Regions from separate parts of the Streptomyces sp. NPDC031340 genome, predicted to be linked through region 3. Evidence: predicted binding sites of a transcription regulator. Region 3 holds the regulator's gene; each other region holds the start of a gene.
The links. The regulator HspR, encoded in region 3, represses chaperone genes until heat shock. The targets are predictions, from matches to a motif close to TTGAGNNNNNNNNNCTCAA.
Positions count from the first base shown of each region.

Region 1: the regulator HspR is predicted to act here: its motif matches at 7,397-7,415, upstream of dnaK (molecular chaperone DnaK).
Region 2: the regulator HspR is predicted to act here: its motif matches at 3,907-3,925, upstream of lon (endopeptidase La).

Region 1 is NZ_JBVIIE010000086.1:12,064-21,574, reverse strand. Features, by position in the region: gene ACZ5GT_RS38600 (glycoside hydrolase family 3 C-terminal domain-containing protein) at 1-460, opposite strand, end outside; gene ACZ5GT_RS38595 (glycoside hydrolase family 43 protein) at 741-2,297, shown strand; gene ACZ5GT_RS38590 (cellulase family glycosylhydrolase) at 2,462-4,213, shown strand; gene ACZ5GT_RS38585 (LacI family DNA-binding transcriptional regulator) at 4,285-5,337, opposite strand; gene dnaK (molecular chaperone DnaK) at 5,467-7,350, opposite strand; gene ACZ5GT_RS38575 (OsmC family protein) at 7,526-7,951, opposite strand; gene ACZ5GT_RS38570 (vWA domain-containing protein) at 8,009-9,511, opposite strand, start outside.
Region 2 is NZ_JBVIIE010000037.1:75,283-84,793, reverse strand. Features, by position in the region: gene ACZ5GT_RS26820 (glycoside hydrolase family 3 protein) at 1-806, opposite strand, end outside; gene ACZ5GT_RS26815 (MFS transporter) at 843-2,162, opposite strand; gene ACZ5GT_RS26810 (TetR family transcriptional regulator) at 2,378-3,037, shown strand; gene ACZ5GT_RS26805 (GNAT family N-acetyltransferase) at 3,120-3,773, opposite strand; gene lon (endopeptidase La) at 3,948-6,419, shown strand; gene ACZ5GT_RS26795 (lysozyme) at 6,514-7,332, opposite strand; gene ACZ5GT_RS26790 (MarR family winged helix-turn-helix transcriptional regulator) at 7,635-8,126, shown strand; gene ACZ5GT_RS26785 (PIG-L deacetylase family protein) at 8,041-8,895, opposite strand; gene ACZ5GT_RS26780 (protein phosphatase 2C domain-containing protein) at 8,972-9,511, opposite strand, start outside.
Region 3 is NZ_JBVIIE010000001.1:316,427-325,937, forward strand. Features, by position in the region: gene dnaK (molecular chaperone DnaK) at 1-485, shown strand, start outside; gene grpE (nucleotide exchange factor GrpE) at 482-1,132, shown strand; gene dnaJ (molecular chaperone DnaJ) at 1,166-2,341, shown strand; gene ACZ5GT_RS01435 (heat shock protein transcriptional repressor HspR) at 2,346-2,810, shown strand; gene ACZ5GT_RS01440 (fibronectin type III domain-containing protein) at 2,864-4,603, opposite strand; gene ACZ5GT_RS01445 (sugar ABC transporter substrate-binding protein) at 4,901-6,007, shown strand; gene ACZ5GT_RS01450 (helix-turn-helix transcriptional regulator) at 6,255-7,301, shown strand; gene ACZ5GT_RS01455 (helix-turn-helix transcriptional regulator) at 7,264-8,202, opposite strand; gene ACZ5GT_RS01460 (helix-turn-helix transcriptional regulator) at 8,345-9,328, opposite strand; gene ACZ5GT_RS01465 (hypothetical protein) at 9,483-9,511, shown strand, end outside.

The sequences.
Region 1 (9,511 bases), on a different contig from region 3:
CCGTGCCGAGCCGCGCGGTGTGCGCCGGGTCCTCTGAGTAGCCCTCCTCGTTGCGGCCCCACCGCGGGTCGCGCAGCAGGTTCACGACGGGCGCCCACACCTGGAGGCCGGGGGTGCCGATGCCGTCCACCGGCGGGCGGTGGTGGTGGAAGGCACGCAGTTCGGCGGAGACGGCTTCGGCGACCTCGCGGACCAGGTCCTCGTCCCAGGTCGCGCCGAGGCCCACGGCCTGCGGGAAGACCGTCGCCGTGCCGAGCCAGGCGACGCCGTGCAGCGCCTCGGTGCCGGTGCGGAACGAGGCGACGCCCAGGCGCGGGACGGCCGGCGCGTACTGGTGCAGCAGCGCGATCCGCTCGTCGAGGGTGAGCCGGGCCAGCAGGTCGTCGACGCGCTGGTCGGTCGGCAGCGCGGGATCACGGAACGGCACCCGGCCGGTGGCGATCAGGGAGGGAGATCCCACGAGGCAAACCCCTAAGCAGACTGGTGCGGAGAGCATATCGTCGAAGCGCTTCGACGCTGACATTCAGCCCGGAGGGCTGTCAATAGCTCAAGGTGAAGAAAGTTTCGCCACAGTCACCCTCTTGTTTCGGCAGATCCATGCCATTAGCGTTCGCCGCCGAGTGAAGCGCTTCGACACTCTGAGGAAATCGACGCTCTGAGGGAATCGACGCTCTGAGGGAACAAGGGACGAACCAGCCGTGACAACGACAACCAACCTGCCGTCGCAGGGCCCTGACGGCATGCCGGGCGAGCGGTCCGCGGACGCCATCGTGACCAACCCGGTGATCCCCGGTTTCCACCCCGATCCGAGCGTCTGCCGCGTGGGCGACGACTACTACCTCGTCTGCTCCAGCTTCGAGTACTTCCCCGGCATCCCCGTCTTCCACAGCCGTGACCTGGTGCACTGGACGCAGATCGGCAACGCCCTCGACCGGCCGAGCCAGCTCCGCCTGACCTCCGGCACGGCGTCGTCCGGCGGCATCTACGCCCCCACCCTGCGCCACCACGACGGCCGCTTCTGGCTCATCGTCACGAACGTGGCCGAGGGCGAGGGCAACATGCTGTTCACCGCCACCGACCCCGCGGGGCCCTGGTCCGACCCGGTCCGTCTGCCGGGCGTCAAGGGCATCGACCCGGACCTCGCCTGGGACGAGGACGGCACCTGCTGGTGCACTTTCGCCGGGGTCTCGCAGGTCCGGATCGACCCGTACACCGGGGAGACGCTGGAAACGCCGCGGCGGCTGTGGTCCGGCACCCCCGGTGCCCTGGCCCCGGAAGCGCCTCACCTGTACCGCGTCGGCGAGTACTGGTACCTGCTCATCGCGGAGGGCGGCACCGAGCGCGGCCACGGCGTCTCGATCGCCCGCGGGCGCACCCCCGACGGTCCGTTCGAGCCGTGCCCGGCCAACCCGATCCTGACGCATCGCAGTACGGATCGTCCCGTCCAGAACACCGGCCACGCGGACCTGGTCCAGGGCCCCGACGGTTCGTGGTGGATGGTGCTGCTGGGCGTCCGGCCGCGCGGTGGCACGCCGGGCTGGCACGTCCTCGGGCGCGAGACCTTCCTCGCGCCGGTGACCTGGGCGGACGGCTGGCCCGTCGTCGGCGAGGTGTCGCCCGCCCTGCCCGCCCCGCCCTGGCCGCTCGTCCCCGGGCCCGTCGAGTCCGGCCGGGACGACTTCGACCTCGCGGAACTGCGACCGTGCTGGATCTCCGTGCGCAACCGTCCGCAGGAGCACTGCACCACCGAGGAGCGGGCCGGCTGGCTGACGCTCCGTGCCCGGGGCGACGGTCCGGACGGTCCGGACGGTCTGGATGATCCCGACGGTCCGGACGGTCCGGACGATCCCGGCGTCGTCTTCGTCGGCCGCCGCCAGCAGCACCTGACCTGCCGGGTGCGGACCCGGATCGATCCGGCGCGGGGGCGCGGAGGTCTCGCCGTCCGGCTGGACGAGGAGCACCACTACGAGATCGAGGCCTCCGAGGGGGAAGTGCGCGTGCTCGGCCGCGTCGGGTCTCTGCGTACCGTCGTGGGCTCCCGGCCCGTACCCGCGGGGCCCGTGGTCCTCGGCCTCCGCGTGAGCGACACCCCGCTGCGGGACGCCCGCACGGGACCCGACACCCTCACGTTCGGCATCGAGGAGCCGGACGGCACGTTCACCACGCTCGGCAGCCTGGACGGCCGCTATCTGTCGACCGAGGTCGCGGGCGGCTTCACCGGCAGGGTCATCGGCATGTACGCCGCGGCCGGCACGGTCCACTTCGACTGGTTCGACTACGAGCCGCTCGCCCCCTGAACCGGCCGGGCCCGGCCGTCACCACGCCGCCGCTCCCGGCCGGGCCGGGCCCGCCTCCCCCTCGCCCCTCGCTCCCCGCTCCCCGCCTCTCGCTCCTCACCCCCTGCCTTCACCGACCCCCCACGGGCGGAACCCCCGCTCGGCCAACGAAGAAAGGTCAAGAGATGAAGGGAACGCAACGCCCCGGCGGCCGCCGCAGACGCGGTCCGGGCCGGGTGCTCGGCCTGCTGCTGGCGCTGGTCGCCGCGATCGGGCTCACCAGCACCAGCGCCTTAGCAGCACCGAACCACGAGGAGGCGTCCGCGGGGCTGAAGTCCCGGGCGCTCAGCCCCGTGAGCGCGGTGGCGGCGATGCAGCCCAGCTGGAACCTGGGCAACACGCTGGACGCCATCCCGGACGAGACGTCCTGGGGCAACCCGCTGGTCACCAAGTCCCTGTTCGACACCATCAAGGCCGAGGGCTTCCGCAGCGTGCGGATCCCCGTCACCTGGACCGACCACCAGTCCGCCACCGCCCCCTACACGATCGACACGACGTTCATGAACCGCGTCAAGCAGGTGGTCGACTGGGCCCTGGCCGACGGCCTCTACGTGGTGATCAACGTCCATCACGACTCGTGGCAGTGGGTCTCCGCCATGCCCACCGACCACGACAACGTCCTGGCCCGCTTCAACGCCATCTGGCAGCAGGTCGCCGCGGAGTTCAAGGACTCCCCGCAGACACTGCTCTTCGAGAGCATCAACGAACCGCAGTTCAAGAACGTCAGTGACGCGCAGAGCATCCAGTACCTGGACGAGCTGGACACCTCGTTCCACAGCATCGTGCGCGGCTCCGGCGGCAACAACGCGACCCGGCTGCTGATGCTGCCCACCCTGTTCTGCAACGCCGGCCAGACCTACCTGGACGCCCTGGTCAGCAAGATGACCGCGCTGAACGACGCCAACCTGGTGGCCACCGTGCACTTCTACGGCTGGTACCCGTTCAGCGTGAACGTGGCCGGCGGCACGCGGTACGACGAGACCGCGCAGAAGGACATGACCGACACCTTCACCCGGCTGCGGGACAGCCTCGTCGCCAAGCAGATCCCCGTCTACATCGGCGAGTTCGGCCTGCTGGGGTACCCCGACTACTTCCACCCCTCCCGCGTCGAACAGGGCGAAGCGCTCAAGTACTACGAGCAGTTCGGCTACGAGGCCCGGACCGCCGGGGTGACCACCGCCCTGTGGGATCCCTTCGCGTACCTGAACCGCTCCACGCTGCAGTGGCGTGACCCGGCCCTGATCGCGCAGATCAAGTCGAGCTGGACCACCCGCTCCGGAACCGCCTCCTCGGACCGGGTCTTCGTGCCCAAGTCGAGCGCGATCACGGCGAAGACGCTGACGCTGAACCTGAACGGCACCACCTTCAAGGGGCTCTACCAGGGCAGCACCAAGCTCACCTCGGGCCGGGACTACACCGTCTCCGGCAACCAGCTCACGCTCACGGCCACGGCCCTCACCCGGCTGACCGGCGACCGTGCCTACGGGACCAACGCGACTGTCGAGGCCCGGTTCTCCAAGGGTCTGCCCTGGAAGATCTACGTGACCACGTACGACACGCCGGTCCTCTCGAACGCGACCGGCACCACCGGTGGTCTCACCGTCCCCACGCAGTTCCGCGGCGACCTGCTGGCGACCATGGAGGCGAAGTACGCCGACGGCAGCAACGCCGGCCAGACCAGCTGGACTCCTTACCAGGAGTTCAACGCGGCCTTCTCCCCCGACTATCCGGGCAACGCGCTCCTGCTCACCTCGGACTTCCTCAACGCGCTGCGCGACGGTGCGCCGGTGACGCTCACCTTCCACTTCTGGAGCGGCGCCACCGTGACGTACACGGTGACGAAGTCCGGAAGCTCGGTGACCGGCACGGCCTCCTGACCGTCCGGGCCCCGGGTGCCGCCCTGGCGCCCGGGGCTCTTCGCCGCCCGCCCGGTCCTCGGGCGGAGCGTTCAGTCCTTGGGCGGCGCCGTGCTCTCCCGGACGGTGAGCGTGGTCGCGATCTCCAGTCCGGACTGGGGCACGTCCTCGCCACGGCCGAGGGCCAGCGCCAGCTCGGTGGCGGCCACCGCCATCTCGGCCAGCGGCTGGTGGACCGTGGTCAGCGGCGGATCGACCCAGGCGACGGCCGGTACGTCGTCGAAGCCCACCACGCTGACGTCCTCGGGGATGCCCAGCCCGAGTTCGCGCGCCGCCTGGTAGACGCCGAGCGCCTGCATGTCGTTGGCGGTGAAGACGGCGGTGGGGCGATCGGGCCTGGAGAGCAGCTCGCGTGCCGCCGTGTACCCGTCCTCCCGGGTGAGGAAGGTCTTGACCACCAGGTCCGGCTCCACCGGCAGGCCCGCCTCGGCGAGCGCGGAGGAGTAACCCGCCTGACGCGCACGGCAGAACGGGTGGTCAGGGCCGTTGATCATCGCGATGCGCCGGTGTCCCAGTCCTGTCAGGTGCCGGGTCGCCGCCTGACCGCCCCGCCAGTTGGTGGCGCCCACGAACGGCACGTCGTCGGGAAGCTCCTCGTTGGGGTCGAAGACGACGAACGGGATGCCCTTCGCGGTCAGTTGCTCCCGCTCCGCCTCGGACAGCTGCGCCACCGACAGAACGCACTGCGGGCGCCGTCCCACCGTGTCCTCCATGGTCCTGACCGGCGTGTCCCGGAGACCGAACTCCGACACCAGGACACTGACCTTGTTCCTGCGGGCCACCCGCTCGACACCACGGATGATCTCCACCGCCCACATGCTCTCCAGCTCGCGGAACACCAGCTCCACGAGGTTGCTGCGGTTCTTCGGCGGCTTGCGGTAGCCGTAGCGGTGGATGAGTTCCTCGATGCGGGCCCGGGTGCCGTCGGACACGCCGGGCCGGCCGTTGAGCACCTTCGACACGGTGGGGACCGAGACGCCCGCGGACTCGGCGATGTACGCGATGGTGACGGCCGCCGGCCCACCGGCCCGCGCGCTCGGCTCCGCCGTCTCTTCGGTCTCTTCCGCCTCTTCGGCGGTCTCCACCGTCTCTTCCGCCGAAGGCACTTGTGATCGGTTGTCCGGCACGGCCGCCTGTCCCCATCCCCTCGCCTGCTGAGGGCGTCATTGTGACACCGCTCGTCGCCGAGGAGTCCGGCGGTCCTCAGGCCGCTCTCAAGCCGCTCCTCCCTTGTGGTCGGTGTCGTCGTCGACGATCTCCGCATCGACCACGCCGTCGTCGTGCGGCGCGGTGTGCTCCGTACCCGCGCTCGTGCCCGTGCCCGCGCCCGCCGCGGTCGACTGCTGCCCGGCCTGCGCGTACATGGCCTGGCCCATCTTCTGGCTGACGGTGCCGAGCTTCTCGACTCCGGTGCGCAGGGCGCCGGTCTCGGCGTTCTGCTTCAGCAGGGCCTTCAGCTCCTCGGTCGCGGACTCCACCTCGGACTTCGTGTCCGCCGGGATGCGGTCCTCGTTGTCACGCAGGAACTTCTCGGTCTGGTAGACGAGTTGCTCGGCCTGGTTGCGGGTCTCGGCGGCCTCCCGGCGCCCCCGGTCCTCCTCGGCGTACTGCTCGGCCTCCCGCATCATGCGGTCGATGTCGTCCTTGGGCAGGGCCGAGCCGCCGGTGACGGTCATCTTCTGCTCGCGGCCCGTCGCGAGGTCCTTGGCGGAGACGTGCATGATCCCGTTGGCGTCGATGTCGAAGGCCACCTCGATCTGCGGCACCCCGCGCGGGGCGGGTGGCAGACCGGTCAGGTCGAAGACGCCGAGCTTCTTGTTGTAGGCGGCGATCTCGCGTTCACCCTGGTAGACCTGGATGCCGACCGAGGGCTGATTGTCGGTGGCGGTGGTGAAGATCTCCGAACGCCGGGTCGGGATCGTGGTGTTGCGCTCGATCAGCTTGGTCATGATGCCGCCCTTGGTCTCGATGCCGAGGGACAGCGGGGTGACGTCGAGCAGCAGCACGTCCTTGACGTCGCCGCGGATGACGCCCGCCTGCAGGGCCGCCCCGACCGCCACCACCTCGTCCGGGTTGACGCCCTTGTGCGGCTCCTTGCCGGTGAGTTCCTTGACCAGGTCGGTCACCGCGGGCATCCGCGTCGAGCCGCCGACGAGGATGACGTGGTCGACCGCGGACAACTCCACGCCCGCGTCCTTGACCGCCTGGTGGAAGGGGGTCTTGCAACGGTCGAGCAGGTCCGCGGTGAGCTCCTGGAACTGCGCGCGGGTCAGCTTCTCGTCGAGGTGCAGGGGGCCTTCGGCGGAGGCGGTGATGTACGGCAGGTTGATCGTCGTCTCGGACGACGCGGACAGCTCGATCTTGGCCTTCTCGGCGCCCTCGCGCAGCCGCTGCAACGCCATCTTGTCCTTGCCGAGGTCGATGCCGTACTGCCCCTTGAACCGCTTGACCAGGTACTCCACGATCCGCTGGTCCCAGTCGTCGCCGCCGAGGTGGGTGTCGCCGTTGGTCGCCTTGACCTCGATGACCCCCTCGCCCATCTCCAGCAGCGACACGTCGAAGGTGCCGCCGCCGAGGTCGAAGACCAGCACCGTCTGCTCCTCGCCCCGGTCGAGGCCGTAGGCGAGGGCCGCCGCGGTCGGCTCGTTGATGATCCTGAGGACCTTCAGGCCCGCGATCTCCCCGGCCTCCTTGGTGGCCTGCCGCTGGGAGTCGTCGAAGTAGGCGGGGACGGTGATCACCGCTTCCGTGACGTCCTCGCCGAGGTAGGACTCCGCGTCCCGCTTCAGCTTCTGCAGCACCCGCGCCGACAGCTCCTGCGCCTGGTAGCGGGTGCCGTCGACGGAGCCGTGCTCCGGGAAGCGCCAGTGGGCGTCGCCCATGTGCCGCTTGACCGAACGGGCCGTGCGCTCCACGTTCGTCACGGCCTGCCGTTTCGCGACCTCGCCGACGAGCACCTCCCCGTTCTTCGCGAAGGCCACGACCGACGGGGTGGTCCTGGCCCCCTCCGCGTTCGCTACGACGGTGGGCTCGCCGCCTTCCAACACGGCCACCACCGAGTTCGTGGTACCGAGATCGATCCCGACCGCACGTGCCATCTCCGTCCCCTTTCGCCAGGGCACTGCCACATTTCAAGCACAAAACTTGAGTGGGCCGTTGTCAATGCCACACGGTCCCGAGTACCCCGGGAACGCGGATGCCGCGCCTCCCGGTCTCGGGGGGCGCGGCACCGGAGCGGAAGCGGGTCCGCGGTTTCTCAGGCGAGCGTCCTGCTCAGGCGAGTTTCGCCGACAGCGTGATCGTCGTGCCCGCGAGGGCCTGGCTGACGGGGCAGTTGGCCTTGGCGTTCTCCGCGGCGGCGACGAACGCGTCGTTGTCGATGCCCTCGACCGTGCCCTCGACGGTCAGGTGGATGCCGGTGATGCCCTCACCCGGCTGGAAGGTGACGTCGGCGGAGGTGACGAGCTTGGTGGGCGGGGTGCCGGCACCGGCCAGGCCGTGCGACAGCGCCATGGAGAAGCAGCTGGAGTGGGCGGCGGCGATCAGCTCCTCGGGGCTGGTCTTGCCGTTCGCCTGCTCGGCGCGCGACGGCCACGACACCGGCTGCTCGCCGATGCCGGAGGAGTCGAAGGTGACGACTCCGTTGCCCTCGAGCAGGTTGCCTTCCCAGACGGTGTGTGCGGAGCGCGTGGTTGCCACGGTGAATCCTTCCGAATTCCGGCTGTTGCTTGGGACACCATCCGATCACATTCCCGGTCACCGCACCCGGAAGACCGGCCCACGAGCGGTGAACGGCAGCCGCGCCCCCTCCGGGATCAGGTAGGCGTGCTCACGCCGGACCCGCAGGACGTCGCACCAGCCGTCCGTGATCACCAGCACTGGCGCGCCGGGCGGGAAGTCGTCGGCGCGGTGCAGCAGGTCGATGCCGGGCTGCAGGACCGTGCCGCCGCGGCCGCGCACCTTGACCCGGCCGGCGATCTCGGCGACCGGCAGGTAGCCGGCGTCGTGCGGGGCCGCGTCGCAGAAGACGACGCGGGCGGCCGGCACGTCCCGGGCCTCGGCGTAGGAGGCGATCGCCCCCAGCGCCTTGCCGAGCAGGGTGCGCTCCATGGAACCGGAGGTGTCCAGGACGACGCCGAACGTGCAACGGGTGACCTCCTCGGGCGGGAACCAGTGGCCGGCCCGGGGGATGTCGGGGGTGGCGGACTGGCGCCGCGAGGGACGCGCGTAGGACCGTACGGGCTCCGGGCGGGGCACGAATTCGTCGAACCAGCGGGCGAGCTTGGCGTCCCAGGGCAGCGGCGGGTGGCTGAGGGCGCGGATCTCCTCGACCAGGCCGCCGGGCAGGAAGCCGCGCTCCTGTCGCTGGTGCAGGTCCAGGCCCTGGCCCAGGCCGCGGCGGTAGAACTCGTCGAGGTCGACGTAGTCGCCGGGCGGGCCCAGGGGTCCGCCGAGGATGTCGCCCACTCCCTTGCCGCGCAGGGTGGCCAGGCGGCGCAGGCGGCGCAGGTCGCCGGCGATGCGGTCGTAGACCTCCTCCGCGGACAGGCCGGCCAGCGCCGGGTCGTGCAGCAGGCCCTCGGGCATGGTGCCGACCTGCATCTCGCACAGCCAGGCGTTGATGACGTAGTCGCAGGCGACGTTGAACAGGTAGGGGTCGCGGGCGCCGCAGCGGTCGCCGTGGCGCAGGGCGGCGTGCAGCATCTCGTGGGCGAGGACGAACCGCCATTCCTCGTCGTCGAGGGTCCGCAGCGGGTTGACGTAGATCTCGCCGGCCTCCGCGTCGACCGCGGCGACGGAGATGCCGTGCGCGCGGGCGAGTTCGGCGTCGGCGACCAGGGTGATGCCGGCCGCGATGCCGCCCAGCAGGGGGTAGGAGGACACGAACCAGCTCAGGGCGCGCTGCCAGGGCCGCTGCGGGGCCGCTTCGCCGCCGAGGGAGTCCCGGCGGCCGCCCGCCATGTCCATCGCGGCGGACACGGTGCGGGTCAGCGCGGTGGCGAACGCGAGCTGGTGGTCCGGCGGCTGCCCGTACCAGCCGTGCCATGTCACCAGCAGCAGGTCAGCCTCGTCGCCCGCGGTGCCGCAGCGCTCGTAGGCGGCCGGGATCCCGTCGCGCCGCCAGCGGGCGGCGAGCTGCTCCTCGTCGCCGTCCGGATAGGAGTCCGGCAGGTCGTCGGGGGTCCTGCCGGCGGGGAAGCCGAGCAGGAAGCGGTTGACGACCGCGCAACGGGCGGCGAGCTCGCAGCGGTCGGGCTG
Region 2 (9,511 bases), on a different contig from region 3:
ACGGGCTTGCCGTAGTACGGCATCATCTGCGAGCACCCGGCCTCGACGGCGGCCACGAAGGGCGCCAGGTGGTACTCGCGCATCCCGCCCGGGTACACCTGCTCCTTGCCGTAGGGGAAGTGCGGGTCCTCGCCGTCCTTCTGCGGGCCGCCGCCGGGGAAGTGCTTGACCATCGCGGCGACCGAACCCGGCCCGAGCCGCGGGCCCTGCAGACCGCGCACGTACGCCCGGACGAGTTCGGCCGCCGTCTCCGCGCGGGAGCCGAACGTCCCGGACTGGCGCGACCAGCGCGGCTCGGTGGCCAGGTCGATCTGCGGATGCAGGGCCACCCGGAAGCCCACCGCCAGGTACTCGCGGCGCACGGTGTCCGCGAACCGCTGCACCAGCTCCGCGTCCCCGATCGCGGCCAGCCCCAGCGGCTCCGGCCAGGCCGAGAAGTCACCGGCGAGGAAGGAGGCGCCCGGGTTGTCGGTGAAGGCGTGGCGCGGATCGGTGGACAGGGTGACCGGGATGCCCAGGCGGGTGTCCGCCGCCAGCTCCTGCAGCCGGTTGGCCCACTGGGCCGTCTCGCGGGCGCCGGCCTGGCCCACCAGGTTGAAGTGGGTCAGGTGGCGGCCGACGACCAGCTCGGTGGTGCCGTGCGGAAGGAAGGCGCCCGGCTCCTCGGCGAGCGTGCCGCCCGGTCCCATGGCGAGCATGGTGTGGAAGAGCTGGCCCGCCTTCTCCGCCAGGGTCATGCGGGACAGCAGGTCCTCGACCCGCTCGTCGACGGGTCGGGCCGGATCGCGGTACGTGGGGCTGGGCATCGGCGGATTCCTTGGATTCCTCGAGTACGGGACGAGTTACTTGACCGAGCGCACGAACTGCACGGCGAGCGCTCCCAGTACGGCGGCGATCGCGCCGAAGAGGAACAGCGCGCCGTAGTTTCCGCCGCCGCCGATCGCCAGCAGGGACGGGGCGACGATGGGCACGAGGGACTGGGGCAGGGCGTTGCCGATGTTCAGTACACCCATGTCCTTGGCGGACTCCTCGGGGTTGGGCAGCACCGCGGCCGCCAGCGCCATGTCGACGGACAGGTAGAGACCCTCGCCGAAGCCGAAGACGACCAGGGCGGCGACGTACGTCCCGAAGGACTGGGCCGAGGCGATCATCCCGAGGCTGACGCCCATCACCAGCGAGGCGCCCAGCACGTACGGCTTGCGGCGGCCGGAGCGGTCGGAGAGCTGGCCGCCGACGAGGGAGCCCAGCACGGTGGCCGCGACCATCGCCAGGGTGCCCGCGAACACCTTGTCGGTGACCTCGTCCGCGCCGTAACCGAGGCGGTCCATCAGGAAGTACACCTGGTAGCTGGTCACGCAGGAGGCGCCGGTGAAGACCAGGAAGCGTCCGGCGAAGTTCCACGCGAAGTCGGGGTGGCGGCGCGGGTTCACCCAGAAGCTGCGCAGGAACTCCTTGACGGAGTACGGCTCGAAGGCGCCGGCGCGGGCCGGGCGGTCCTTCATCACGGCGGCCAGGTAGCCGACCGCGACGACCCCGATGACGCCGGGGACGAGGAAGGCGAGCGCCATCGAGTCGCTGAACAGCTGCGCCAGCGCCGATCCGCCGATCAGCGACAGCGAGATCGTCATGCCGACCAGGCCGGAGACCCGGGCCTGCTGGTGCGCAGGGATCAGGTCGGGAATGGTCGACGTCAGGGCGGCCAGGGCGGCGTTGATGCCGAGCTGTGCCAGGGCCCAGCCGAGCATGAGGACCGGGATGCTGCCGCCGAGGGCCACCACCAGCAGGCCCGCGAGGCCGGCCAGCATGCCGCCGATCAGCCACGGGCGCCGGCGGCCGAACCGGCTGGTGGTGCGGTCGGACAGGGCGCCGAAGACGGGGTTGCCGAGCATCGCCAGCAGGGCGCCGACGGACAGTACCTGGCCGAGGGCGGCGCCGCGGTCGGTCTCCGGCACGATCTGGGAGACCCGCAGGGCGAGGGTCACCACCACCGGGGTGAGGACGGCGAGATAGGCGCCGAACTGGGCGAAGACCAGGCCGAAGACCAGCTTGGCGGGGGCGGACGGTTCGGCGGGCGCGGGAGACGAGAGGGATGCTCCCGCGTGAGCGGACGCGGGCGTCGGGGAGGACGTCTCGTCGAGCGGCGCGTCGTGGCTGAGGGCCATGGCGACTCTCCATGGGGGACGGGGGCGGCTTCTTCGCCGCACCGGCGCGACCAGGGAAGCAGCAAAACCGAGTGGGTAGTAGGTTTTCTGCGCGTGGCTTGAATCACGTTGCACATGGCTTGAAAAGTGATGTCGCTTACTCGTGTAACCGACGGTCGCGGACGTGTGCCCCGGGCCGCGTCCCGCCCGCCGTCGGCGCGGCTATCGTGGCGGGCATGGTCCAGAAGGAGAACGGCGGCACCCGCACAGGCGCAGGCAGGGGCACCTACGCCGTGGGCGACGAGCGCCGGCTGCGCATCCTCGACGCCGCTGTCGAGCACTTCGCCCAGTGGGGCTTCCATGCCTCCTCCCTGGCCCGCATCGCCAAGGACGTCGGGATCACGCAGGGTGGCCTGCTGCACCACTTCCGCAGCAAGGAGGACCTCCTGGTGCAGGTCCTCGCCCGCACGGACGAGGCCGACGAGGAGAAGTTCTTCTCCCACGACTTCGCCTCGGCCCTCGAATGCTTCACCACCGTCCTGCGGCTCGCCCGCTACAACAGCATCCGGTTGGGCCGTACCCGGATGTTCAACGTCCTCGCCGCCGAGGCGGGCGACCCCGGCCACCCCGCGCACGCCTACTTCGTCCAGCGCTACGCCAGACTCGTGGAGCACCTCTCCGCCACGCTGCGCCGGGCCGTCGAGAGCGGCGAACTGCGGCCGGACGCCGACCCGGTGGGCATGGCGCACGAACTGGCCGCCGTCATGGACGGCCTGCAGTTGCAGTGGGTGCTCGACTCCCGGAACTTCGACATGGTCGGCCGGCTGCGCGCCTACCTCGACCGCACCCTGCGGTCACTCACCGCCGCGGGGACGGGCCTGCCCGCGGAGGCGTGAACGGCCGGGGCGAGCGCGGTGCGACGGTCGCCGTACGCCTGGAACGCGGTCATGGCGTCACCGCGGTGCGGCCGCCCCCGCCTCAGGGCCTCCCCTGTGAACGCGCGCTGGTCAGCGGCGCCACCACGCGCCAGCCCAGACGTTCGTACAGCGCTCGGCCGGCCGGGGTCCCGGCCAGTACGCCGGTCTGCGCGCCCTGTTCGGCCGCCGCGCGCTCCAGCGTCCGCACCACCAGGGCGCCGAGCCCGCGGCGGCGATGCGCGGGGGAGGTGGCGACCTGGTCCAGGGTCGCGGTCGCGCCGGTGGGCGTGATCTGACCGCGGGCCGCCCAAGAGCCGTCGGCGGCGGCGACCATCGCGCGGGTGACGCCGCCGCGCGTCCAGGTGCGCAGCCGGTAGCCGGCGGGCGGGGTCGGCGGCGACGGGGCGGGCCGCGCCAGCGGGACCGTCATCAGCCAGCCGGTCTCGGGGTCGATCCACCACCGTTCGTCGAGCCACCGCCTCACCGTCCCCGGGTCCTGGAACACCTTCAGCCACACCCCGGCCCCCGCCACCGAGTCCGCCACCTCTCGCACGGCCCGCTCGGGGACGGCGTCGCCGACCGTGCCGAAGACGTGCCGCGTGACATGACCGTCCAGGCCCACGTCGATCGTGCAGCCCCAGGGCTCGGACACGGGCGGCGCCGCCCCGCGGGACACGACCCACCCGTCCACCCACGCCCGCACGATCCCGTCCACGATCTCTCCACGTAATAGATGGAAGCCTTGGCTGTCTATTACTCCGAGACGATAGACGGCCCGTCGTCCGTGGTGGCGCGGGTGATCGCTCTCGGCGAACAGGCCCCGGGGAACAACGCGGAGCCCTCGAGCATTGAGTCGGCATAGCTCAACTTGACTGCCGAAGGGGAGATCATGGCTGCTGAGTCCGAGGCGTTCACACCGCTCGCCCTGCCTGTGCTGCCGCTCGACGACGAGGTCGTGCTGCCCGGGATGGTGGTTCCGCTGGACCTGAGCGACGCCGATGTGCGCGCAGCGGTGGAGGCCGCCCAGGCCGCCGCCCGCTCCGAGCCGGGGAAGCCGAGGGTGCTCCTGGTGCCCCGCGTCGACGGGACCTACGCGGGCACCGGTGTGCTCGGCACCGTCGAGCAGGTCGGCCGGCTGGCGGACGGTGACCCGGGTGCGCTGGTCCGCGGCCGTGGCCGCGTACGGATCGGCGCGGGCACCACCGGCCCGGGTGCGGCGCTGTGGGTCGAGGGCACGCGGATCGACGAGAAGGTGCCCGACCCGCTCCCGGGCCACGCGGTCGAACTGGTCAAGGAGTACAAGGCGCTCGCCACCGCCTGGCTGCGCAAGCGCGGCGCCTGGCAGGTCGTCGACCGGGTCCAGGCCATCGACGACGTCTCCGCGCTCGCCGACAACTCCGGTTACTCGCCGTTCCTGACCACCGAGCAGAAGATCCAGCTCCTGGAGACCACCGACCCGGTCGCCCGTCTGAAGCTGGCCACCCAGCAGCTGCGTGACCACCTCGCCGAGCAGGACGTCGCCGAGACCATCGCCAAGGACGTCCAGGAAGGCGTGGACAAGCAGCAGCGGGAGTTCCTGCTGCGCCGTCAGCTGGAGGCCGTCCGCAAGGAGCTGCGCGAGCTCAACGGTGAGAAGGAGGGCGAGGAGTCCGACGACTACCGGGCCCGCGTCGAGGCCGCCGACCTGCCGGAGAAGGTCCGCGAGGCGGCCCTGAAGGAGGTCGACAAGCTGGAGCGGTCCTCCGACCAGTCGCCCGAGGGCTCCTGGATCCGCACCTGGCTGGACACCGTCCTCGAACTGCCGTGGAACGAGCGCACCGAGGACGCCTACGACATCCAGGGCGCCAAGGCGGTCCTGGACGCCGAGCACGCCGGTCTGGAAGACGTGAAGGAGCGGATCACCGAGTACCTCGCGGTCCGCAAGCGCCGCGCCGACCGGGGCCTGGGCGTCGTCGGCGGCCGGCGCGGAGGCGCCGTGCTCGCTCTGGTCGGCCCGCCCGGCGTCGGCAAGACCTCGCTCGGCGAGTCCGTGGCGCACGCCATGGGCCGCAAGTTCGTCCGCGTCGCTCTCGGCGGCGTCCGTGACGAGGCGGAGATCCGCGGCCACCGGCGCACCTACGTCGGCGCGCTGCCCGGCCGCATCGTCCGCGCGGTCAAGGAGGCCGGTTCGATGAACCCGGTCGTCCTGCTCGACGAGATCGACAAGGTCGGCTCCGACTTCCGCGGCGACCCCGCGGCGGCCCTCCTCGAAGTCCTGGACCCGGCGCAGAACCACACCTTCCGCGACCACTACCTGGAGGTCGAACTCGACCTGTCCGACGTCGTCTTCCTCGCCACCGCCAACGTCCTGGAGGCCATCCCGGAGGCGCTCCTGGACCGTATGGAACTGGTCCGGCTGGACGGCTACACCGAGGACGAGAAGGTCGTCATCGCCCGCGACCACCTGCTCCCGCGCCAGCTGGAGCGGGCCGGCCTCGCCGAGGACGAGGTGACCCTGGACGAGGGCGCGCTGCGCAAGCTCGCCGGCGAGTACACGCGCGAGGCGGGGGTGCGCACCCTGGAGCGGTCGATCGCCCGGCTGCTGCGCAAGATCGCCGCGCAGCACGAACTCGGCCGGCGCGAGCTGCCGTTCACCGTCCGCGCGGACGATCTGCGCGGGCTGATCGGCCGGCCGCACCACGTGCCGGAGGCGGCCCAGGACCCGGCCGAGCGCCGCACCGCGGTGCCCGGCGTGGCGACGGGCCTGGCGGTCACCGGGGCCGGCGGTGACGTCCTGTTCGTCGAGGCGTCCCTCGCGGACCCGGAGACGGGCGCGGCGGGCCTGACCCTGACCGGTCAGCTGGGCGACGTGATGAAGGAGTCGGCGCAGATCGCGCTGAGCTTCCTGCGCAGCCACGGCGCCGAGCTGGAGCTGCCGGTGGCGGACCTGAAGGACCGGGGCGTGCACATCCACTTCCCGGCGGGCGCGGTCCCCAAGGACGGCCCGAGCGCCGGCGTCACGATGACGACCGCGCTGGCCTCGCTGCTGTCCGGCCGACTGGTCCGCACCGACGTGGCGATGACCGGCGAGGTGTCGCTGACCGGCCGGGTGCTGCCGATCGGCGGGGTGAAGCAGAAGCTGCTCGCGGCGCAGCGGGCGGGCGTGACCACGGTCATCATCCCCAAGCGCAACGAGCCCGACCTGGACGACGTCCCGGCGGAGGTGCTGGACAAGCTCGACGTGCACGCCGTCACCGACGTCCGCCAGGTCCTGGAGCTGGCCCTCGCGCCCGCCGCGAGCGGCGCGGAGCCGGAGGTTCCGGTGGCGGCGGTGGGGGCACCTCCCAGGCTTTTGGCGCTGGGGGAGGACGCCATCGGATGAGGGAAGGCCCGGGTTCTCGTGAGGGAGGCCCGGGCCGCTCCCATGTGCGGGACGGGGCATCGGCGCGCGGGGCGTCAGCGTGCGGGGTGGTGCGTCAGCCGTTCGCGAGCGCCTGCACCCGGTCGAGCGCGCCGTTGAACTTGTCGTGGTCGCCGACCGTCGGCCCGGACGAGGTGTACTGCCACATCGTGTAGTACGACCATCCGGCCGGCAGCGTCCCCGGGTCGGAGGCGTACCGCGCGATCCACAGCGGGTTGTTGGAGGCGAAGCCGCCGTAGTTGCCGGTGCACTGGGTCCACCAGCTGGTGGCCGTGTAGATCACGGCGTCGCGGCCCGTGCGGGACTTGTACGTGTTCAGGAAGTCGGCGATCCAGCTCACCATCGCGGCCGCCGACTTGCCGTAGCAGGCGGCGCCGTAGGGGTTCCACTCGATGTCGAGCGCGCCCGGGAGGGTCTTGCCGTCCCCGGACCAGCCGCCGCCGTGGTCCACGAAGTAGTTGGCCTGGGTCGCGCCGCTGGTGGTGTCCGGGGTCGCGAAGTGGTAGGCGCCGCGGATCATGCCCACGTTGTACGAGCCGTTGTACTGCTGCGCGAAGTAGGGGTTCGTGTAGTACGTCCCCTCGGTGGCCTTGGTGTAGGCCCACCTGACCCCGCTGTTCCAGAGGGTCGACCAGTCGACGTTTCCCTGGTAGCCGGAGACGTCGACGCCCTCCGTCTGGGTGGCGTCACCGGTGGTGGGGGTGCCGGCGCTGCCGTCGTGGGCCAGGACGCCCATGCCCATGTAGGCGGAGCCGCGGGCGGGCGTGCCCGCGGCGGACGCCGGCACGGCGAGGACGAGGGAGAGGGCGGCGAGCAGGAGCCCGGCGAGGAAGAGGCGCCGGGGATGGAGCGGTCCGGGTCTGTGCACGGGCATGACGTGCCTCCGAAGGCTCGGTGATGCTCGGTCGGGGTGGTGGGGGATCGGGAGTGGGGGTGCGGGGGGTTGGGGTGGGGGGAGGTGCTGGAAGGCGCCGGCGCTGACCGGCCGGGCGCCGACGAGAATGGCGTGAGCATGCCATTCGGGGCTGCTGAAGAAGCTACGCACGTAGACCGGCGGCTGGGAAGGGGGACCGGAGGCTGCCGTTGGTCTAAGCCTGCGAAATACTTGCCGAGCTGCGGCGATGACGGCGTTCGGCGGAAACTTTCAGTACTGGGAAAACCGAGGCAGGGACTGACGTGCACGAAGGCGGAAACGGCGGCGGACGCCGAGCTGAGTCGCAGGCGTCACCGAGCGGCGCGGACCAGGAGTACCTGTCCCTGGAGCGCGAACTGACGGTTCTGCTGCGGCGGGCCCGCGCCAGCCAGGGCGAGATGGCCCGCGAGGTCCACCCGGACCTGGAACCGGCCGCCTACGGCCTCCTCGTGCGGCTGGACGAGCACGGCCGCCAGCGGGCGACGGAACTGGCCGCCTACATCGGCGTCGGCAAGGCCACCATGTCCCGCCAGCTGCGCGCCCTGGAGGAACTGGGCCTGGTCGCCCGCGAGCCCGACCCCGCCGACGGACGGGCCTGGCTGGTCCACCTCACCGAGGAGGGCCGCGGCCGGGTCGGCATGGTCCGCGAGGCGCGCCGGGCCCGCTACGTCAGTCAGCTGGCCCACTGGGACCGCCGAGAGGTGGCCGAACTGGCGCGCCTGCTCGGTCAGTTGAACCGTGGGATGGAGCGGTAGCCCGAGGCCCGAGCGGGTCCCGCCCGGCCGACGGCGCCGCCGGGGCGAGCGGGTGGTGCACGTACCACTCGGTGGCCAGCAGTTCCTCCCGCTCGGCCGCGGGGAGGGCGGCCAGCCGCCCGGGCAGGGCTCCCCGCGCCACCTCGCTGCGGTGGGCCATGACGGCGGCGATCTTCCGCTCCAGCCACGGACGGACGTCGACGGTCACGCCGACCCAGCTGTCCGGAACGCTGTGGAGGACCCGTCCCGTGCGGACCAGGCGGGCGCCCAGGTCCCGCGCGGCGGAGTCGGGGTGGGTGGCCAGGAGGACCGAGTCCGGCAGCCAGGGTGCGCCGGCGTCCGGATGGAGACCGGCCAGCCCGGCGGCCTGGGCCGCGAGCACCGTCACCCGGTGGGTGTGGACGTGGTCGGGATGGCCGGTCAGCCCGCCGCAGGGGTCGTGGGTGACGACGATGTCCGGGCGGAACTCCCGTACGTGCGCGACCAGTCGGCCCACCGCCTCGTCGAGCGGCGCGTCACACAACCGTGCGGCGCCGGGCGCCGACTGCGGGGCGCGGGCGTCCGCGTAGCCGAGCAGGCGCGGGGGAGCGGCGCCGAGGATGCGCAGCGCGTCGGCCAGTTCTTCGGCGCGACGGGTGCCCGCCGCCCAGGTCGCCGTGACCACCGCGGTGCGGGCGCCGGCCGCCGCGTACCGTGCGAGCAGCCCGCCGGCCGACAGGGACTCGTCGTCCGGGTGCGCGAAGACCGCCAGGATGCTGGGCAGGGACATGGGCCTCGTGCCGTCCTCTCCGGTCGTGCGTCGTGCGGTGGTGCGGCCGTGGAACCAGCCTGCCGGGTCGGCGGGGTCAGAGTTCCGCGTACACCACCGTCGCGTCGTCGTGCGGCTTGCCGCGGCGTGAGGACGGCTGCCGGCTGTCGGCGGATTCCAGGGCCCGTACGCGGTTCAGCAGTGTCCGCGCGCCGTGCTCGCGCACGAGTCTCAGGCAGTCCGTCCAGTCTCCTTCCCCGAACCGCTCCACCCACCTCGCCGCCCCGTCCGTGAGCGCGGCCAGCGACCGCACGTGGTCGCGCGGCAGCATGCCCGTCACCGCCCGGTCCGCCACCGACGGATCCGCCGCCGCCGTGAAGAACCCGCCCTCCTTGTTGCGGACGTGGGCGTCGACCAGGGCGTCCGTCGCCAGGGCGGAGCGGGGCAGCCGCGACAGCCGGTCGTCCAGCAGGGCCGTGACCGAACCGTCCGGCGACTCCACCAGCAGGACGGAGTCCGACAGGACCAGGTACTCCACCTGCCGCGTCGACCAGCGCGCCACGACCACCGTCGCCTGTGGTGTTCGTGGGTGAGAAAGGTCACAGGTTTGCGCGTGTGACTCGGCGGTGCGCGCGAT
Region 3 (9,511 bases):
CCAACGGCATCATGCACGTCACGGCGAAGGACCTGGGCACCGGGAAGGAGCAGAAGATGACCGTCACCGGCGGCTCCTCGCTCCCGAAGGACGAGGTCGACCGCATGCGCGAGGAGGCCGAGCGCTACGCGGAGGAGGACCACAAGCGCCGCGAGGCCGCCGAGACCCGCAACCAGGGCGAGCAGCTCGTCTACCAGACCGAGAAGTTCCTCAAGGACAACGAGGACAAGGTCCCGGGCGAGATCAAGACCGAGGTCGAGGCCGCCGTCGCCGAGCTGAAGGAGAAGCTCAAGGGCGAGGACAGCACCGAGATCCGCTCCGCCACGGAGAAGGTCGCGGCCGTGTCCCAGAAGCTGGGCCAGGCCATGTACGCCGACGCCCAGGCCTCGCAGGCCGCCGCGGGCGGCGCCGAGGCCCCGAAGGCCGAGGACGATGTCGTGGACGCCGAGATCGTCGACGACGAGCGCAAGGACGGTGCCGCGTGACGGAGGAGACCCCGGGCTTCGAGGAGAAGCCCGACGTCCCCTCCGGCGCGACCCCCGACGACGCCGAGCCGAAGGCCGCCGCCCCCAAGGAGGAGGCGGCCCCGGCCGGGGACGCAGAGAAGATCACCGGTCTGACGGCCCAGCTGGACCAGGTGCGCAAGGCGCTCGACGAGCGCACGGCGGACCTCCAGCGGCTCCAGGCCGAGTTCCAGAACTACCGCCGCCGTGTCGAACGCGACCGGATCACGGTCAAGGAGATCGCCGTCGCGAACCTCCTGACCGAGCTCCTGCCCGTGCTCGACGACATCGGCCGCGCGCGGGAACACGGCGAACTCGTCGGCGGCTTCAAGTCCGTCGCGGAGTCGCTGGAGACCGTCGCGGCGAAGATGGGCCTGCAGCAGTTCGGCAAGGAGGGCGAGCCCTTCGACCCGACGATCCACGAGGCGCTGATGCACAGCTACGCGCCGGACGTCACCGAGACGACGTGCGTGGCGATCCTGCAGCCCGGGTACCGCATCGGCGAGCGCACCATCCGCCCCGCGCGGGTGGCCGTGGCCGAGCCGCAGCCGGGTGCGCAGACCGTGAAGGCCGAGGAGACGGCGGAGGCGGCCGACGACAAGGAGAGCGGTGGCCCGGACGAGGGCTGAGCTTGAACCGACCGGGAAGGAGGGACGTCGAGGATGAGCACCAAGGACTTCATCGAGAAGGACTACTACAAGGTCCTCGGCGTCCCCAAGGACGCCACCGAGGCCGAGATCAAGAAGGCGTACCGGAAGCTCGCCCGTGAGTTCCACCCGGACGCCAACAAGGGCAACGCCAAGGCGGAGGAGCGCTTCAAGGAGATCTCCGAGGCGAACGACGTCCTCGGCGACCCCAAGAAGCGCAAGGAGTACGACGAGGCCCGCGCCCTCTTCGGCAACGGCGGGTTCCGCCCGGGGCCGGGCGCGGGCGGCGGCTCCTTCAACTTCGACCTGGGCGACCTCTTCGGAGGCGGCGCCCAGGGCGGCCAGGCCGGCGGCTTCGGCGGCGGTATCGGCGACGTGTTCGGGGGCCTGTTCAACCGCGGCAGCTCGGGCACCACGCGCGTGCAGCCCCGGCGCGGCCAGGACGTCGACACCGAGGTCACCCTCAGCTTCACCGAGGCGATCGAGGGGGCGACCGTCCCGCTGCGGATGTCCTCGCAGGCGCCCTGCCGGGCCTGTTCCGGCACCGGCGACAAGAACGGCAACCCGCGGGTCTGCCCGACCTGCGTGGGCACCGGCCAGGTCGCCCGGGGCTCCGGCGGCGGTTTCTCGCTGACCGACCCCTGCCCGGACTGCAAGGGCCGCGGCCTGATCGCGGAGCACCCCTGCGAGGTCTGCAAGGGCTCGGGCCGGGCGAAGTCCTCCCGGACCATGCAGGTCCGCATCCCCGCCGGGGTGTCGGACGGGCAGCGCATCCGGCTGCGCGGCAAGGGCGCGCCGGGCGAGCGCGGCGGCCCGGCCGGCGACCTGTACGTCACCGTGCACGTCGGCGCCCACCCGGTGTTCGGCCGCAAGGACGACAACCTGACGGTGACCGTGCCGGTGACGTTCGCGGAGGCGGCGCTCGGCGGCGAGATCAGGGTCCCCACCCTGGGCGGACCGCCGGTCACCCTGAAGCTGCCGCCGGGCACCCCCAACGGGCGCACCATGCGCGCCCGCGGCAAGGGCTCGGTCCGCAAGGACGGCACCCGCGGCGACCTCCTGGTCACCGTCGAGGTGAGTGTCCCCAAGGACGTGACGGGGAAGGCTCGTGACGCGCTCGAGGCGTATCGCGAGGCGACCGCGGGTGAGGATCCGCGGGCGGAGCTGTTCCAGGCCGCGAAGGGAGCATGACGAGATGGACGGCCGTCGACGCAATCCGTATGAACTGACCGAGGAGACCCCGGTCTACGTCATCTCGGTGGCCGCACAGCTGTCCGGTCTGCACCCGCAGACGCTGCGTCAGTACGACCGTCTGGGTCTGGTGTCCCCCGACCGCACGGCGGGCCGGGGACGCCGCTACTCGGCCCGTGACATCGAACTGCTCCGCCAGGTGCAGCAGTTGTCCCAGGACGAGGGCATCAACCTGGCCGGCATCAAGCGGATCATCGAACTGGAGAACCAGGTCGCCGCCCTGCAGTCCCGCGTCGCGGAACTCCAGGCGGCCCTGGACGGCGCGGCGGCCGCGATGCAGCAGCGCGAGGCCGCGGTGCACGCCTCCTACCGGCGCGACCTGGTTCCCTACCAGGAGGTCCAGCAGACCAGCGCGCTGGTGGTGTGGCGGCCCAAGCGGCAGCCGCAGTCCCGCACCGACGCGGACTGACCCCGCAGGCGCTTGACGGAAGGGGCCCGGATCTCCGGGCCCCTTCCGCGCGTTCAGGGCGCGGTGACCACCCAGTCGCCCGCGGGCGTCGTCTCGGTGCCGTCGGCCTTCACCCCGGTCACCCAGTAGTAGGACGTGGTGCCGCGCCCGGCCCCGGTGTCGAAGTACTCGAAGGCGCCGGCCCCGCGGTCGGCGATCTTCTCGTACGCGGACATGGCGGGGTTCCAGCGGTAGATCCGGAAGCCCTGGGCCTTCTCGCCGGACGTCTCCTCGCCCGCGCCCAGCCCGGACCAGATCAGCATGTTGCCCTCGTCGCCCTCCGCCGGGGTCGCCTCCAGCCTCAGTGGCGAGCCCGCCGGGGTGGCCACGCTCGGCGTCATGTCGAGTTCGGTGACGGTCACCGCCTCGGCGGGGCCGTTCCACTCGATGGCGGAGTTGTCGTCGTCGTCCACGGCGTCGATGAAGAAGCAGACCTCCTCGCCGTCCGGGAGGGTGGCGTAGTCGAAGGAGGTGTCGTCGGGGTAGATGTAGTGCGAGACGTCGGCGTAGCAGAACTGCTCGCCCTCGTCGTCGTACAGCTCGCCCCGGTAGAGCCGGTAGTGCTGCAGGTCGGCGGCCGGGCTCTTGTCCCACTTCAGGTGGAAGCCGTACGCGGTCGGGGTGGCGGTCAGTCCGGTGACCAGCGGCGGCGGGTCGTTGTCCCAGATCCAGCCGCGCTGGGGTGCGGACCGCGCGGACTCGTTGCCGGCCGCGTCGACGGCCGACACGCGGTAGTAGTACGCGGTGCTCTCGGCGGCCGAGGTGTCCAGGTAGGAGAGTCCGCCGGTGCTGCCGAGCGCGGTGTAGGTGCCGTCCTTGGTCGCCGAGCGGAAGACGCGGTACGACACCGCGTCCGCGACCTGCTTCCAGGCGACCTTCAGCCCGCCCGTGCCGCCCGTCGGCGTCACCTCGCCGCTCGCGCTCACCACGGTGGGCACGCCGGGTGCGACCCGGTCGGCGGTGGTGACGGGCTGGTCGGCGCTGCCCGTCGACACGTTGCCGGCCTTGTCGTAGGCGCGGACCTCGTAGTAGTACGTCGCCCCGGTCACCGGCAGGGTGCTGTCGGTGTAGGAGGCGGAGGTGGTGGTGGCGAGCGGGGTGGCGCCGAACGAGGCGCCCTTCAGCCGCCGGTAGACGCGGTAGCCCGCGAGGTCCATCTCCTTGTTCTTCGCCCAGCCCAGCTTGGCCTTGCCGGTCGCGCTGTCATAGGCGGCCGAAGCGCCCGTCGGTGCGAGCGGCTTGACCGTGTCCACGGTGGCGGAGGTGCGCGGCAGATAGGAGAAGGCGACGTTCGCCGGGCCGGTCCAGTTGACGTAGTCCACGCGGAGGGTGTGCTTGCCGGACGGGACGGTGACGTCGGCGGTCTTGGAGACGGTCGTGGAGGTGTTCTTCCACAGATCGACCTTGCGGACGCCGTCGAGGTAGACGCGGATGCCGTCCTGGGCGGAGACCGGCAGCGAGAACGGGCCGCCGGAGCCGAAGTCACGGGTGACGGTCCAGCGGACGCCGAAGTAGTTCGACGGCAGCCCGGAGGCGGGCGCGCCGGTGCCCCAGTTCTCGCTGACCGCGGAGTCGCAGTCCGTCTTCTTCGGGGTGCCGGAGAACGTCGTGTTCGCGTAGAACTGCCGCTTGTAGACGGGGGACGCGCAGGTGGTCGCGGCGGACGCGGGGGCTGCGCCGGTGAGCAGGGTGCCCGCGGTGGCGAGCACGACGGCGGTGGCCGCCGCCGCGGTCGTGCGGCTGGCTGAGTTCATTCGGTCCTCTGGTCGAACGGGGAACGGGCTGGAAGGGGCTGCCATGATCACGACTCGCGAGGAAAGCGGTTGGTTGTACGGATCTTTGCCTTCTCATGGGTCACCGCCGCATGGAGGGCCTGTGAACAGGCCGTGGAGGCGAATTTGTCGAGTCTTCACAGAGCAAGCGGAGCGTGGTGTTGCGCACTCGTTAAGTAGTTCGGCTTGACGCTGAGGGCTGGGGAAGCGTTGTCTTTTCAGACACCTGGGTCGCAAGGGTGCGCCCATGTCCGGAAAGCATCAGAAGTGAGCAGACCCATGCGTCGTACCGCCATAGCCGTGGCCGCGTCCGCCCTGTCCGTGTCGCTGAGCGCCTGCGGGGTGCTGGGCGCGTCGTCGAGCGGCAGCACGGCGAGTCCGACCAAGGGCAACGATGTCACCGTCGGTCTGCTGCTCCCGGAGAAGGCCAACACGCGGTACGAGAGCTTCGACTACCCCATCATCAAGAAGCAGGTCGCCGCTCTCACCGGCAACCGGGGCAAGGTCTCCTACGCCAACGCCGAGCAGGACGCGGACAAGCAGGCCGACCAGATGCAGCGGATGATCGACGACAAGGTCGACATCATCCTGCTCGACGCCGTCGACTCGCACGCGATCGCCGACCAGGTGAAGAAGGCCAAGGACGCCGGCATCCCGGTCATCGCCTACGACCGGCTCGCCGAGGGCCCCATCGACGCCTACATCTCCTTCGACAACGAGCTGGTGGGCGAGGTGCAGGGCCGTTCCCTGCTGGAGTCCCTGGGCAGCGGGGCCGACACCTCGTACAAGATCGTCATGATGAACGGCTCGCCCACCGACCCGAACGCCAAGCAGTTCAAGTCGGGCGCGATGTCCGAGCTCAACGGCAAGGTGACGATCGCCAAGTCCTATGACACCAAGGACTGGAAGCCGGAGAACGCCCAGGCCAACATGACCGCCGCGATCGAGGCGATCGGCAAGGACAACATCGCCGCCGTCTACTCCGCCAACGACGGCATGGCGGGCGGCATCGTCAAGGCGCTGGAGAACGCCGGGGTGACCAAGCTGCCGCCGATCACCGGCCAGGACGCCGAACTGGCGGCGGTGCAGCGGATCGTCTCCGGCGAGCAGTACATGAGCGTGTACAAGTCCTACCCCGACGAGGCGGCGGCCGCCGCGCAGATGGCCGTGGCCAAGGTCCAGGGCCACGAGATCCAGTTCGACGCCCTCACCGAGAACACCGTCGACAGCCCCACCGACAAGGACATCCCGGCGCAGCTCGTCACCGTGACCGCGCTGACGAAGAAGAACATCAAGTCCACCGTCATCGCGGACGGCGTCTACAAGATCTCCGACATCTGCGCCGGCAAGTACAAGTCGGCCTGCGCCGCCATCGGCCTGAACTGACGCTACGGCGATATCCGGCCAACACCGGCCGCCCGGGCCCGCCCTGGCGGCCCGCTCCCGCCCCGGTGGAGCGGCGTCCGGCGAAGCGGGCATCAGCTTGTTGCAACCGTACGGAAGAAGCCCCGGTCATAGGCGTGCATACCGGTGCTTTCCAGCGGGCACCCGTGCGGGAGCCGTGTTGCGGAGCCGGTTCGGTCCGCGCATAGTTGCGCTGCGGAAGACGGCGGAACCGGGGGTGGAACGGGCGATGGCCGGGCACGGGACGGACGAGCATCCACACGGTGCTGACCGACTGTGCGAGGCCGGGGACCGCGTGTACTCCCGGGCCGTGCGGCGCGGCCGGGTGTCCCGCCGGGACGCCGGACCGGTGCCCTGTCTGCTCGAACTGGCGCTGCTGCACCCGGACCCCGACGACATGGACTGGCTGGTGCCGACCTCCCCGCAGGAGGTCATGACCCGGCTGCTGCGCGGGGTGTACGACGAAGTCAGCGCCAGCCAGCGGCGGGTGGGCACGGTGGTGGCCGCCGTCGAGCGGTACGCCGGGCTGGGCCCGCCCGTGCCGGCGGCGTCGCCCGAGGGTTCGGGAGGCTCGGCGATCCGCGTCCTGGACGGCCTCTCGCGCATCCAGGCCGCCATGGACGAGGCGACCGAGGCGTGCACGACCGAGGTGCTGACCGTGCAGCCCGGCGGGATCCGCCCGGAGCACGAGCTGACGGAGGGCCTGCACCGGGCCCTCGCGCTGCGTGGCCGGGGCGTGCGGATGCGGGACCTGTACACGCACGTGGCCCGGCACGGCCAGGGGCTGCGCAACTACCTGGAGCTGATGGGCGACGCGGTCGAGGCGAGGACCCTCGACGAGGTCATCGACCGGCTCATCCTGTTCGACCGCACGGTGGCCTTCATTCCCGCGAACGCGGACCGCACCCTCGCCCTGGAGCTGCGCCACCCGGCCCTGGTCGGCTATCTGGGCACGGTGTTCGACCGCATGTGGCGGCTGGCGATCCCGCTGACCGCGCCGCTGCCGGACACCGGCATCGAGGGCATCTCGCACCGGGAGCAGTCCATCGCGGCCCTGCTGGCGGAGGGTCACCAGGACGCCGTCATCGCCGAGCGGCTCGGCATCAGCGTCCGCACCTGCCGCGCGCACATCGCGCGCCTGTCCGAGACCCTCGGCGCGGCCAGCCGCACCCAGCTCGGCGTCCGCATCGCCCAGGTGGGCCTGGACGGCCCCCGCCGGCCCCCGGACGCGGCCCCGGTCACCGTTCGCGGTCGAGAATCCCGGACTGTCCGATGAGGTAGCCGAGCTGGGCCCGGCTCTCGCTGCCCAGCGTCGCCGCGAGCTTGGCGATGTGGACCCGCACGGTGCGCACGTTCATGCTGAGCCGCTCGGCGATGACGGCGTCGGTGTGGCCCTCCACGAGGAGTGCGGCGACGGCGTGCTGACGGGGGGTGACACCGCCGCGGGCGGGCATTCCGGCCGGCTCCGGGAGCATCGGCGTGGCCAGCCGCCACAGCCGCTCGAACGCGGTCACCAGGTAGCCGACCAGGGCGGGGTGGCGTACCTCCAGGGCGAGGGTGCGGTCGGCGTTCGCGGGGATGAAGGCGACGGTCCGGTCGAGCACGATGAGCCGCTCGGTGAGCTCGTCCAGGGTGCGGACCTCGAAGTCGCCCCGCAACTGCTCGTAGTGGGCCTGGACGGCGAGGGAGTGGCGCTGGGTGTGCTGGTAGAGCGTGCGCATCCGGCCGCCCGCGCTGAGCAGGCGCTGCTCCATGGGCAGCGAGGCGGCCATCGCGGCGTCGGAGCGCTTGCCGGGCTGGATGGCCAGCGCCTCGCGGCCGGCGCGGGCGGTCGCCTCGGAGATGGCGGTGTTGATCTGCTCGAGACCGCCCAGGACGCTGATCGCCAGGGGGTCGTTGCCGGGCACGATCTGCGCGTCGAGGGCCATGAACGGCTCGAAGAGGTCGGCCAGCCGGGCCTCGCGCCGGCGCTGGACGGAGATGCTGTCCTCGATGGTGCGCAGCAGCCGGGGCAGGGCCACGGAGGGGGCCACCGGGCGCAGCCAGCGGTCGTCCTCGCGGTCGGGCTGCAGCAGGCCGTGGCCGACGAGGCAGGGGGCCGTCCGGCGCGCCTCCCGCCGCGGTACGCGGCCTTCCAGCAGGGCGCGGGAGTACAGGCGGCGGCCCTCCTCGCACAGGTCCTCGACGCCGTGCGTGTGGGCGCACGGCGGTGCGCCGCCGGCCGGCCGGCCCGGCTCGGCCTCGGGCCCGTCGCCCGTCGTCCGGTGGTGCGTTTCGGTCGTCACCCGGGAAGCCTTCTCATGCCTCGGCGGTCGGTGGTCAGCTGTCGCGGTCCAGGATCCCCGCCTGGGCGATCAGGAAGCCGAGTTGCGCCCGGCTCCCGCTGCCGAGCGCGGCCGCCAGCTTGGCGATGTGGGCCCGGCAGGTGCGGACGTTCATGCCGAGCCGGCGGGCGATCGCCTCGTCGACGTGCCCCTCGATGAGCAGCTTGGCGATGGACCGCTGGACGCCGGTGATGCCTTCCGGGGTGGACTCGTAGGGCACCTCCTCCAGCAGCGGCGTGGCCCGCTGCCAGAGCTGTTCGAAGACCCTGATGAGGTACTGCACGAGACCGGGGTGGCGCAGTTCCAGGGCTACCTGTCGGTCGTCCTGGGCCGGGATGAAGGCCACGGTGGTGTCGCAGATGATGAGCCGTTCGATGAGTTCCTCGAGGGTGCGGATCTCGACCTTGGCGCCGGCCATCTGGTCCATGTAGGCGTAGGTGCTCTGGCTGTGCCGCACGGTGTGCTGGTAGAGGGTGCGCATGGAGATGCCACGCTCTATCAGAGGCTTGCTGCGCTTGAGGGCCTGACTGAGGATGTGCTCCGGCCGGCTGCCGCCGGGCTGTACCGTCAGGACCTCGGTACGGGCCTCGGCGATCGCCACGTCGAGCGCCGCGTGGATGCGGTCGATGCCCTCCAGCACGGTGATCGCGTGGGTGGTCGCCGGTTTCTGGGCACTGATGTCCAAGAACGGCTGGAAGGTGTCCGCCAGATCCAGGGTGAGGCGCCGCCGGTCCTGTATCTCCCGCTCCAAGGGCTGCAGTTGCTGGGCGAGAACGACGGAGGGCGGAACCGGGCGCAACCAGCCCGCGTCGTCCGGATCGGGGTGGAGCAGGGCGAACTCGAGCAGACAGGGGGCGCTTTCGACCTCGCTGCGGGAGATACGTCCGGAACTGAGAGCACTGGCGTAGAGACGGGAGCCGTCGGCACACAGATCGGTGATGCCATGAGGATGTGTCGGTTTTGTGCTCTTTGTTGGCAAATCTCCACCCCCCAGGGTCCTGAACGTGCAGGAACATGATGCATCTCTTGTGTGGCATTGACGTGCCTGAATGAGCCATCGTCTTGTTCCACGGGGGAGAGGAAGCCATCAAGTGAGGACGAAGCCGACCATGAATAAGAGAATGCTTCGCTCAGTGCTTGCCACTGCCTTCGTAGTCGCGCT